DNA from 3 places in the Companilactobacillus sp. HBUAS59699 genome. Region 3 is predicted to be linked to each of the others. Evidence: predicted binding sites of a transcription regulator. Region 3 holds the regulator's gene; each other region holds the start of a gene.
The links. Region 3 encodes NrdR, which represses ribonucleotide reductase genes. Its sites were predicted from a motif close to ACACNATATATNGTGT; they were not measured.

Region 1: nrdJ (ribonucleoside-triphosphate reductase, adenosylcobalamin-dependent) is a predicted target of NrdR. The motif match lies at 1,399-1,414, and genes of this name have one in related genera.
Region 2: pnuC (nicotinamide riboside transporter PnuC) is a predicted target of NrdR. The motif match lies at 1,981-1,996, and genes of this name have one in related genera.

The regions. Positions count from the first base shown of each region.
Region 1 covers NZ_JAYKTV010000004.1:186,312-189,607, reverse strand. Annotated here, with positions in the region: gene U8519_RS09315 (ArnT family glycosyltransferase) at 1-114, opposite strand, end outside; gene U8519_RS09310 (SLAP domain-containing protein) at 551-1,066, shown strand; gene nrdJ (ribonucleoside-triphosphate reductase, adenosylcobalamin-dependent) at 1,446-3,296, shown strand, end outside.
Region 2 covers NZ_JAYKTV010000001.1:324,518-327,813, reverse strand. Annotated here, with positions in the region: gene U8519_RS01725 (hypothetical protein) at 1-20, shown strand, start outside; gene U8519_RS01720 (alpha/beta hydrolase) at 36-956, opposite strand; gene pnuC (nicotinamide riboside transporter PnuC) at 1,043-1,792, opposite strand; gene U8519_RS01710 (peroxiredoxin) at 2,072-2,635, opposite strand; gene U8519_RS01705 (HD domain-containing protein) at 2,753-3,296, shown strand, end outside.
Region 3 covers NZ_JAYKTV010000001.1:104,107-107,402, forward strand. Annotated here, with positions in the region: gene polA (DNA polymerase I) at 1-423, shown strand, start outside; gene mutM (DNA-formamidopyrimidine glycosylase) at 454-1,281, shown strand; gene coaE (dephospho-CoA kinase) at 1,278-1,871, shown strand; gene nrdR (transcriptional regulator NrdR) at 1,893-2,375, shown strand; gene U8519_RS00480 (DnaD domain protein) at 2,387-3,296, shown strand, end outside.

The DNA of each region.
Region 1 (3,296 bases), on a different contig from region 3:
CCATTGGATATTTGGAACATTCAAGACCCACATTAAAGCAACAATGGTGAAGATCATTAATAACGAAATAAGTACCGTATTGTTTATCTTCTTATTGTCAGTTCTGATCGTCATTAAGACGTATCCCGCAATTATAACGAGTATAAGAGCTATGACTAGAATAATGATATTTCTTACAGAATTTTGAGCAAGGTAGTTTTGTTTAAAAACTAGCAACATTAGTAAAAAAACAATACTAGTGAATATTACTACACATGACAAAATAGACTTGCTTATAAAATTTTGAAATTTAGTGATGATTTTCCCCCTAAAATTGCCTTAAAAATAAAGCTGTTTTATTTTCCCCATTTGTAAATCTATTAAAGAATTACTGTTATATAGTAGCATAGTGTCCTTGTTATTTCGTAATTATTTCGTAAACGAACGTTTTGTAGTATTTTATTTTTTATACTTTTTGTCTATGTGATATGTCCCTGAATATTTGTACCTAGATTGGCACGGTGCTATTTTAGCCGTGAATCAAATAATAGATTCCGAGGCTAATAAAAAAATGAAAAAAAATCTTCTAAAAACAATAAGTATAGGTTTGATGGGTTTATCTCCAGCATTGTTGATGGGAATAAGCTCATTGGGGACTGTCACAGCTAGTGCTGCCGAGATCAATCCTGAAGAAAATGTTAAGTGTATGACGGTTTACGGGTCACCAGAGCCAATTTATAATCGACAAGGTGAATTAACAGGAAGATATTTGGCAGTTGGTACCTCATGGCGTTTAGGAAAAGCCATTCCTATAAGTGGTAAATATTACTTTGGAGTTGGCACTGACGAGTATATTGCCGGTAAATCCGAAAATTATTCCTACACGCCATATGACGGCACAGTTCGTGTCTTAAGTTCTACCGAACCAGCTGCAATTTATACTAGAGATGGTGCAAAAATAACTGGACGTGCCTTAGCACCAGGCACATATTGGCGCACCGACAGAGTAGTCAACCTTGGTGGAATAAGTTATTTCAGAGTTGCTACTGATGAATATGTTTGTGTAAGCGATGCTGCACCAGTTTAAAATTGTTAAGTACTAATAACAGATAATGGAAGATGAAGTCAAGATGATTTCATCTTTTTTTGTTGGAAAAATTTCGTGTCAAGTACTTGAAATTTGTCAAAAAGGTCTAATTAAAATTATCATTGCTTATCATGCGATAAGCATATTAGAATGGTAGTTGCGGATTTAAAATGACTCAATTGAATTAAGTTATATCAAAATTTAATTCCAAAAAAAATTTTTTATGTAAGCAAATTTATAAACACCGTAATTGACGGTGCTTCCCGTTGCCAAAATCAGGTTCACTTATTTATTTAACAAACACCACATCTTGTTATATAATTCGACTTGAGATACCATATATAGTGTTATTTATTAATAAATGGAGTGAAGCAATATGATGAACTTATTAAGAAAAATCAAATTAGACGATGAATTTATAGATGAAGTAAAAGAAACTATTAAACCACATTGGGGAGAACTAGGCTGGGTTACTTACAAGCGGACATATGCACGTTGGATTCCAGAACTAGGACGTACCGAAAACTGGTCTGAAACAGTTAAACGTGTAGTCGAAGGTAACATCAATCTTGACCCTCGTTTGAAAGATGATTCATTGACTGAAGAACAATATCAAGGACTAGTCAATGAAGCTAAAGAATTATATAAGTTAGTCTATGGATTAGCAGCTACTCCATCAGGTAGAAATCTCTGGATCTCTGGTACTGAGTATCAAGATCGTAACGGTGATGCCTTGAACAATTGTTGGTTTATTGCCATTAGACCACAAAAATACGGTGACAGTCATATTCTTCCTAGTTATTTAACAGAAGACCAAGTTGCTGTATCAATGCCATTTTCATTTATGTTCGATCAATTGATGAAGGGTGGCGGCGTTGGTTTTTCAGTTGTTCCTGATAATATGAAGAAGATGCCTGTTGTTGATAAGAAGATCAATTTAACGGTCCTAATCAGCAAATCTAGCGCTTCTTACAAAGATTCTATTGCGGCAGGTGCAATTGACCGTGAAGATTACTTAAAAGACCACAGCACTGATGACGTTCGTTTTTACAAGCTTCCTGATACTCGTGAAGGTTGGGTAATTGGTAATGCCAACATGGTTGATGCCCATTTTGCTTCAACTAATGCTGAAGGCGTTAATGATGTTGTTTTGGATATTACTGATATTCGTCCTAAAGGTGCTAAGATCAAGGGATTCGGTGGTACTGCCTCAGGTCCTGTCCCATTGATCGAAATGTTTTTTGATATTAACGAAGTTTTGAACAACGCTGTTGGCAAGCAACTAACATCAGTTGATTGTACAGATATGGGTAACTTGATCGGTAAAACAGTCGTTGCTGGTAATGTTCGTCGTTCAGCTGAATTAGCTCTTGGTGGAGCAACAGACAATGACTTCATTACTATGAAACAAGATCAAGAGAAGTTGTATCACCACCGTTGGGCTTCTAATAATAGTGTTTCTGTTGATTCTAAATTCACTAAGTATCAACCAATTGCTGATTCGATCGTTCATAACGGTGAGCCAGGTATCGTTAACTTGGAATTGTCACGTAACTATGGACGTATTGCCGATGGTTATCAACCTGGTATCGATGATGCTGTTGAAGGAACTAATCCTTGTGGAGAAATTTCTTTGAGCAACGGTGAACCATGTAACTTGTTCGAGGTCTTCCCAGTTATTGCCGAAAAACAAGGCTGGAAGTTGGAAGAAGCCTTTAATCTAGCTGCCAGATATACTAAGCGTGTTACATTCAGCAACTACGATTGGGAAGTTTCACGTAAAGCTATCCAAAAGAACCGTCGTATCGGTGTTTCAATGTCAGGTATTCAAGACTGGATCTTAAACACTTTTGGTAACCGTGTTGTTACTGGATTTGAAGATACCAAGGATCAAGATGGCGTTGCCATCAAGAAACCTATCTATGATCAAAGAATCGTTAAGAGATTTGATGATTTGTATCATTCAGTTGTCAAAGCGGATGAAAGTTATTCTGATGAATTGAACTGCAATACTTCTATCAAACATACGACTGTTAAGCCATCAGGTACAGTTGCTAAGTTGGCAGGTGTTTCTGAAGGGATGCACTTCCACTATGCAGGTTACTTGATTCAAAGAATCAGATTCCAAGATAGTGATCCATTGCTTCCAGCCTTGAAGGCCTGTGGTTACAAGATTGAACCTGATATTTATACAAAGCATACGATGTGTGTTGAATTCCCAGTTAAGGCT
Region 2 (3,296 bases), 220 kb from region 3:
AAACTGGAAAGCAAAATTAATTGCTTTCCAGTTTTTTAATTGAAATATTTAGCTGCGAATTCTGTTGTCTTATTAATATAATTACGTGTCTCTTTATTGTAAGACTTACCATGTTCGGCACCCTTTACGATCCACATCTCCTTAGGATCGTTAGCATTTTTATAGTTAGTATAAATATTGCTTGTCGGCACAAACGTATCTTTAGAGCCATGGATCAAGAACAATGGTACATGGCTCTTTTTCAAAGTATTCTTAGTATTTGCTTCATAAAAATTGTAGCCCGCAAATATCTTCGAATAAATTGCTGCTGTCTGAACTAATGGAAAACTTGGCAAATTAAACATTTCCTTTAATTGATAATTCAGTTCACCAGAAATAGTTGAGTAACCGCAGTCCTCAATTGCCCATTTCACATTCTTAGGTTGTTTGCCTAGAGTATACATTACCGTCGCAGCACCCATACTGATACCGTACAATCCTATTTGAGACTTCTTCCCATTAAGTTTATTTACTCTACTTATCCATTCCATAATGTCACTACGATCTTTCCATCCATAACCAGCGTATTCTCCGCCACTCATTCCGAAAGAACGATTATCAGGTGCTAAGACATTATAACCCGCATCATGAAAGATCTTGACGAACGAACCCATATGCTTGCTGGCACTTCCGTAACCGTGAATCACCACAACTGTTTTTGCGGTTTTCTTAGTTGCTGGCAGATACCTAGCTTTCAACGTTAAACCGTCTTTTGACTTTTCCGTCCAAATTTGTTGATCCTGTTCGCTGAACCATTTATTATTGCCAGTCAAAGGTTTGTTACTGACCGTCGTACTGCCATAGCCACCCTTTTTGAAGGCATAGTTAAATAAGTAAGAGCCTCCGGCTAAGTCTGCAACAATAAAGATTCCCAGTAGCGAAATCAATACTATCTTTATTATTTTTTTCCCATTCATAAATCTAACCCACTTTTTGTCGAAATATTTGCACTATATCATTTTAACAAAAAAAAAGTTGAGTTTTCTACTCAACTTACAACTAATTAATTTAATTGTTGGCTAGGATCATCAGCGACGTTTGTTGATGATTCAACTTTGTGGAACCAGTGGATGTGTGAATCGAAGAATGCAATCATATCATTCATGAAGTACATAATGTATGTTAAGAACAATACTGGGCTGGCATCGCCTTGAGCTGCTGTAACACCCCATAAAACGATTGACATAACACCTTGGACTGTCCAGAAGTAATATTGTTCACGGAAACGTAATGTACATAACAATGCACCTGTGAAACCAATAGCACTAGCTACTGAATCGATAACTGGTCTAGGACTAATAAATAGATGAGTATCCATTAAATAAAGAAGTCCCCATGATGCAAAGAAGAATAAGGCTGTTAATAGCCACTTTGGAGCTGTTAGACCATGAATATGCTTTTCAGCATCCTTTGCCCATTGTGGACTGATCAAAACAGGAATATCCAAAAGGATAATATAACTTGTTTGTAAAATAACATCAGCGAAGTTCTTAGCGTTAATAGCTACGAAAATATAAATAAGTGCTGAAACCAAACCTAATACACCGTTTAAAGGCTTTGCATTAGTAATTGCAACTGTACATGTAAATCCTAAAACACCAGCGAACCATGTTGCGATGGCAATACCAGTAATACTATGTGAAAGCGTTGAAGCTGTGATGGCACCTAAACCAAACATCAAAAGCATGTAACTCTTGAAACTCCAACCTCTCATTTGTTCGACATACCACTTTGGGCTAAAAATACTTGTCATTTAATCCTTCTCCTCACTTTTTTGAAGCTATATTTGTTCCCCTTTAAACGAACAACAAATAAAATATTACCACTCTGATTATGAATTTCCATGTTTTATTTTTAGTGAAATTATTAACAGAAGTGTTCCACAGCGATATGACAAGGATTGGGAGAAAATATTAAATTTTTAATATCTGATTGAAAGCGATACAACATATGGTAGCTAATCAGCCGATAAACACAAAATATAGATTTATGGTAAAAAAATAATCCCTTAACGGAATTATTTTTGTAATAATTAGATTTTACCAACTAAGTCAGCACCAGGAACAATAGTCTTTTCACCTGGATGCCAGTTAGCAGGACAAACGTTATCACCATTTTCAGCAACGAATTGTGCTGCTTCTAGTGTTCTTAGGATTTCTTGTGCATTACGGCCAATGCCCATTGCATTTACTGTGTATGACTTGATCACACCTTCAGGATTGATGATGTATACACCACGGTATGCTTGACCGCTCTCTGAATCAATCAAATCAAAGAAGTCTGCCAATTGATGCTTTTGGTCGGCTAACATTGGATATTCGATTTTACCAATACTATCAGTATTTTCAGCCCAAGCCATATGTGAGAATTCACTATCAACAGATACTGAATAAATCTCAGCATTATTTGCTTTAAAATCAGCATAATGTTTTTCTAGATCTTGAAGTTCTGTAGGACAAACGAATGAAAAGTCAGCTGGGTAGAAGAATAAAATCGACCATTTTCCAAGCAAATTTTGTTTATTGTAGCTCTTCAACTCGCCATTATGATAAGCCTTGACATCAAAGTCAGGAATTTCTTTATTAATATAATTCATAAACAAAATACCTCCTAAGTTATGCTTATATTTTAATACAAATCTTTTATTAAACATAGTCTCAACTTAATTCTCTGCTAAAATGTATAGTATCAATTTCAAAGGGAATGTTTATTAATGAATAATACTGAGCAACAAATTAAATTGATCCATGATTTTTCATATCAAAAAATGTCCGCTGATCATACAGGACATAATTTCGACCATATCGAGCGAGTTGTCAAAATGGCAAATCGAATTTCCCAACAGGAAAAAACTGATAAATTAATTACTCTGGGAGCGGCATACTTGCACGATGTTGCTGATGATAAACTAGTCGATGATCCTGCTAAATTGGAATCTGAAATTAGAGATTTTTTGAAGAGTATTCAATTGGATAATGACCAAATCGATGAAATAATGTATATCACTCACAATCTATCTTTCAGTAAATCTCTTAGCAAGAATCCTCCTAAACTATCCTTGGCTGGTCAAGTAGTTCAAGACGCCGATAGATTAGATGCAATTGGTGCTATCGGCATCACACGTGCAATCTACTACGGCGGTGCCAACGCTGAGACGATATATGATCCAACTATCAAACCACGCGAAAAGATGAACAAAGCTGAATATCGTAATTTGGACAATGAAACAATTATTAATCATTTCTATGAAAAACTGT
Region 3 (3,296 bases):
GATTCTTACTTCGAACAGTATCCAGGAGTTAAGAAGTATATGGATGATATCGTTAAATTTGCTAGAGAGAATGGCTATGTTGAAACAATAATGCATCGTCGTAGATACTTGCCAGATATTCATTCTAAGAACTTTAATATTCGTAATTTTGCTCAGAGAACAGCCATGAACACACCTATTCAAGGTAGTGCGGCTGATATTATTAAAGTTGCCATGATCAATATGCAAAAGATGCTCAAAAAAGAGAACTTGCAAGCTAACTTACTATTGCAAGTTCACGATGAAATGATTTTTGAAGCACCAAAATCTGAAATTCCAATTTTGGAGAAGCTCGTACCAAGTGTAATGGATTCTGCTGTTAAATTAGATGTTCCACTAAAAGTTGGATCAGCGCACGGTGAAAGTTGGTACGAAGCAAAATAATAAATTTTATAAAGAAATGAGTGAAAAAGTATGCCTGAAATGCCAGAAGTAGAGACTGTTAGACGAGGATTGATATCTCAAGTTAAGGGTAAAAAAATCACTAACGTTGAGATCAGATATCAAAACTTAATAACGGGGGATGTACAACAATTTATTGATATGGTGACTGGTACAACTATTGAAGATATTGGTCGTCGTGCTAAGTTCTTGTTGATACATTTAGATAATGGATTTACGATCATTAGCCATTTGCGAATGGAAGGTAAGTATCGTGTTTCTGCCGATCCAGCAATGATCGATAAACATTCTCATGCAATTTTTACTTTGGATGATGGACAAAAGCTCATTTATAATGATGTTAGAAAATTTGGTCGAATGCAGTTGTGGAGAACGTCTGATCTTGCGGGAAATAAGTCGATTGCAAAATTAGGTCCTGAGCCCTTGTCAGATGAATTTACATTTGAAAATGTTAAACCAAGGATAATGCGACATCGCAAAGACATTAAGACGGTTTTGTTAGATCAATCAGTTATGAGTGGACTTGGTAACATATACGTCGATGAAGTCCTTTGGAGTGCCAAACTGCATCCAGAAACACCAGCTAATCACTTGAATGATGATGATATTAAGAATATTATTAAATATTCAAATGAAGAAATGAAAATGGGAATTGAAGCTGGTGGATCAACGGTTAGATCGTATGTAGATTCAACTGGTCATGCAGGTCACATGCAGAATTTCTTGCACGCTTATGGCAAAGAAGGAACACCTTGTTCTCGTTGCGGTACTGAAATCGAGAAAATAAAAGTAGGCGGACGTGGTACACACTTCTGTCCACACTGTCAGGTAATCAAATGAGCAAGATCTATGGGTTAACGGGTGGAATCGCAGCTGGTAAATCAACTGTATTGGATATTTTTAGAAAGAACGGTTGTGTAGTTTACGACGCTGATCAAGTAGCAAGAGATATTGTCGAGCCTGGTACTATTGGATTGGAACAGATTGTAAGTACTTTTGGTAAAGGAATCTTGTTCAGTGACGGATCTTTGAATCGAAAAAAATTAGGTTCAATCGTTTTTAATGATAAAAATCAGCTAAAAAAGTTAACAAATATCACAGGACCATTGATTCGAGAGCAAATTCTACATACAATAAAACAAGTCCGTGAATCAAATGATAAAAGAATAGTAATATTTGAAATTCAATTATTGTTTGAATCTAATTATCAAAATTATTTTGATGGAGTAATAACTATTTATATTCCTGAAAAAATACAGTTAGAACGCTTGATGGAACGTGATAGAATTAGTGAAGAAGATGCTTTGAAAAAAATCAATTCACAAATGTCGATGGAAGATAAGAAAAAACGTGCAGATATTGTGATTGATAATTCAGGTAATTTGAATATTTTAGAAACTGAAATTTATAATTTGATAAAAAAATTATGATACAGAAAAGAGGCTGATGATATGATTTGTCCACATTGTCATCATGATTCATCAAAAGTTGTCGACAGTCGTCCAAGTGATGAGGGACGCGCTATCAGACGTAGAAGAGAATGCGAATACTGCGGGACACGTTTTACAACTTTTGAAAGAATCGAAAAATCGCCATTATTAGTAATCAAGAAGAACGGGAATCGTGAAGAGTTCAGTCGTGAGAAGTTATTGCGAGGATTAGTACGTGCAGCTGAAAAGCGCCCAGTTACTATTGATCAAATGAATGGCATCGTTGATAAGGTAGAAAATCAAATTCGTGCAACCGGTGAGAATGAAGTTGGTTCTCAAACTATCGGTGAATATGTCATGAAGATTCTTGCCGATGTCGATGATGTTACTTATATCCGCTTTGCCAGCGTCTATCGTGAATTCAAAGATATGAATGGATTTATGAAAGAGGTTCAAGAAATGATGGCAAATGATGGATCTGAAGGTAAATCTGATAAAGATTAGGAAGTGCTGAATTGGCAAAAGAATTTAATTATGATCCGGCAAAGTTTACACCATTGACGGGTTATTGGTGTTTGCCACACGGACAAATAAATGATTATGATCGTCATGTTTTGACTGATCTTTATTTGCCGTTACTTGGAACTCGTGCATATAGTATTTATTTACTGTTGTGGGAGAAGGTTCCTAATAAAGAATTAGTCAGTGAGCGTCAGAGTCACGCTGATCTGATGAGCTTATTAGACCTTGACTTAAAAACTTTTTATAATGAACGCATTAAGGCCGAAGCATTGGGTTTGATCCGGTCATATGAAAAGCATGATGACATTGGTGATTACGTTGTATATCAATTGTTTGAGCCTTTAATGCCGCATGATTTTTTTAATGATGATCTAATGAGTATTTTTTTGTATGAACAGATAGGTGAGAAGAACTATCACAAGTTAGTCAAAAAATATGCCCAATCGACTGATATTCTTGATGATTCCAAAGAGATCAGTAAAGATTTCTTGGAAGTATTTCAATTAAGTAATGATGACTTGATAAATACTCCGTCAGAAGTTAAATCGGCTCAAAGTGATTTTGATGATATGAATACACAACCTAAACCTAAGATCCAAGAAACAGATGATTCTCAACTAGACTGGGAGTTGATTTCGGAAAGAATTGGTCAGTTGTTCAAAATCAGTAATGATGATCTCTTAAAGAATCAAGAATTGATCATTAGTTTGCACGCTTTTTATGGCATAGATGAAATAGCCATAATTAATTTGATCGGTCAAACTTGTGACATCGTTAATAATAAGATCGATCCAGTCCGTTTGAAGCGGACGGTTCAAGATCGCTTTGAGAAGAATGCTAATATTTCAATCAAGAATGCCACAACTCAGAATAATAATGAAGCTAATAACACAAACCAAAATA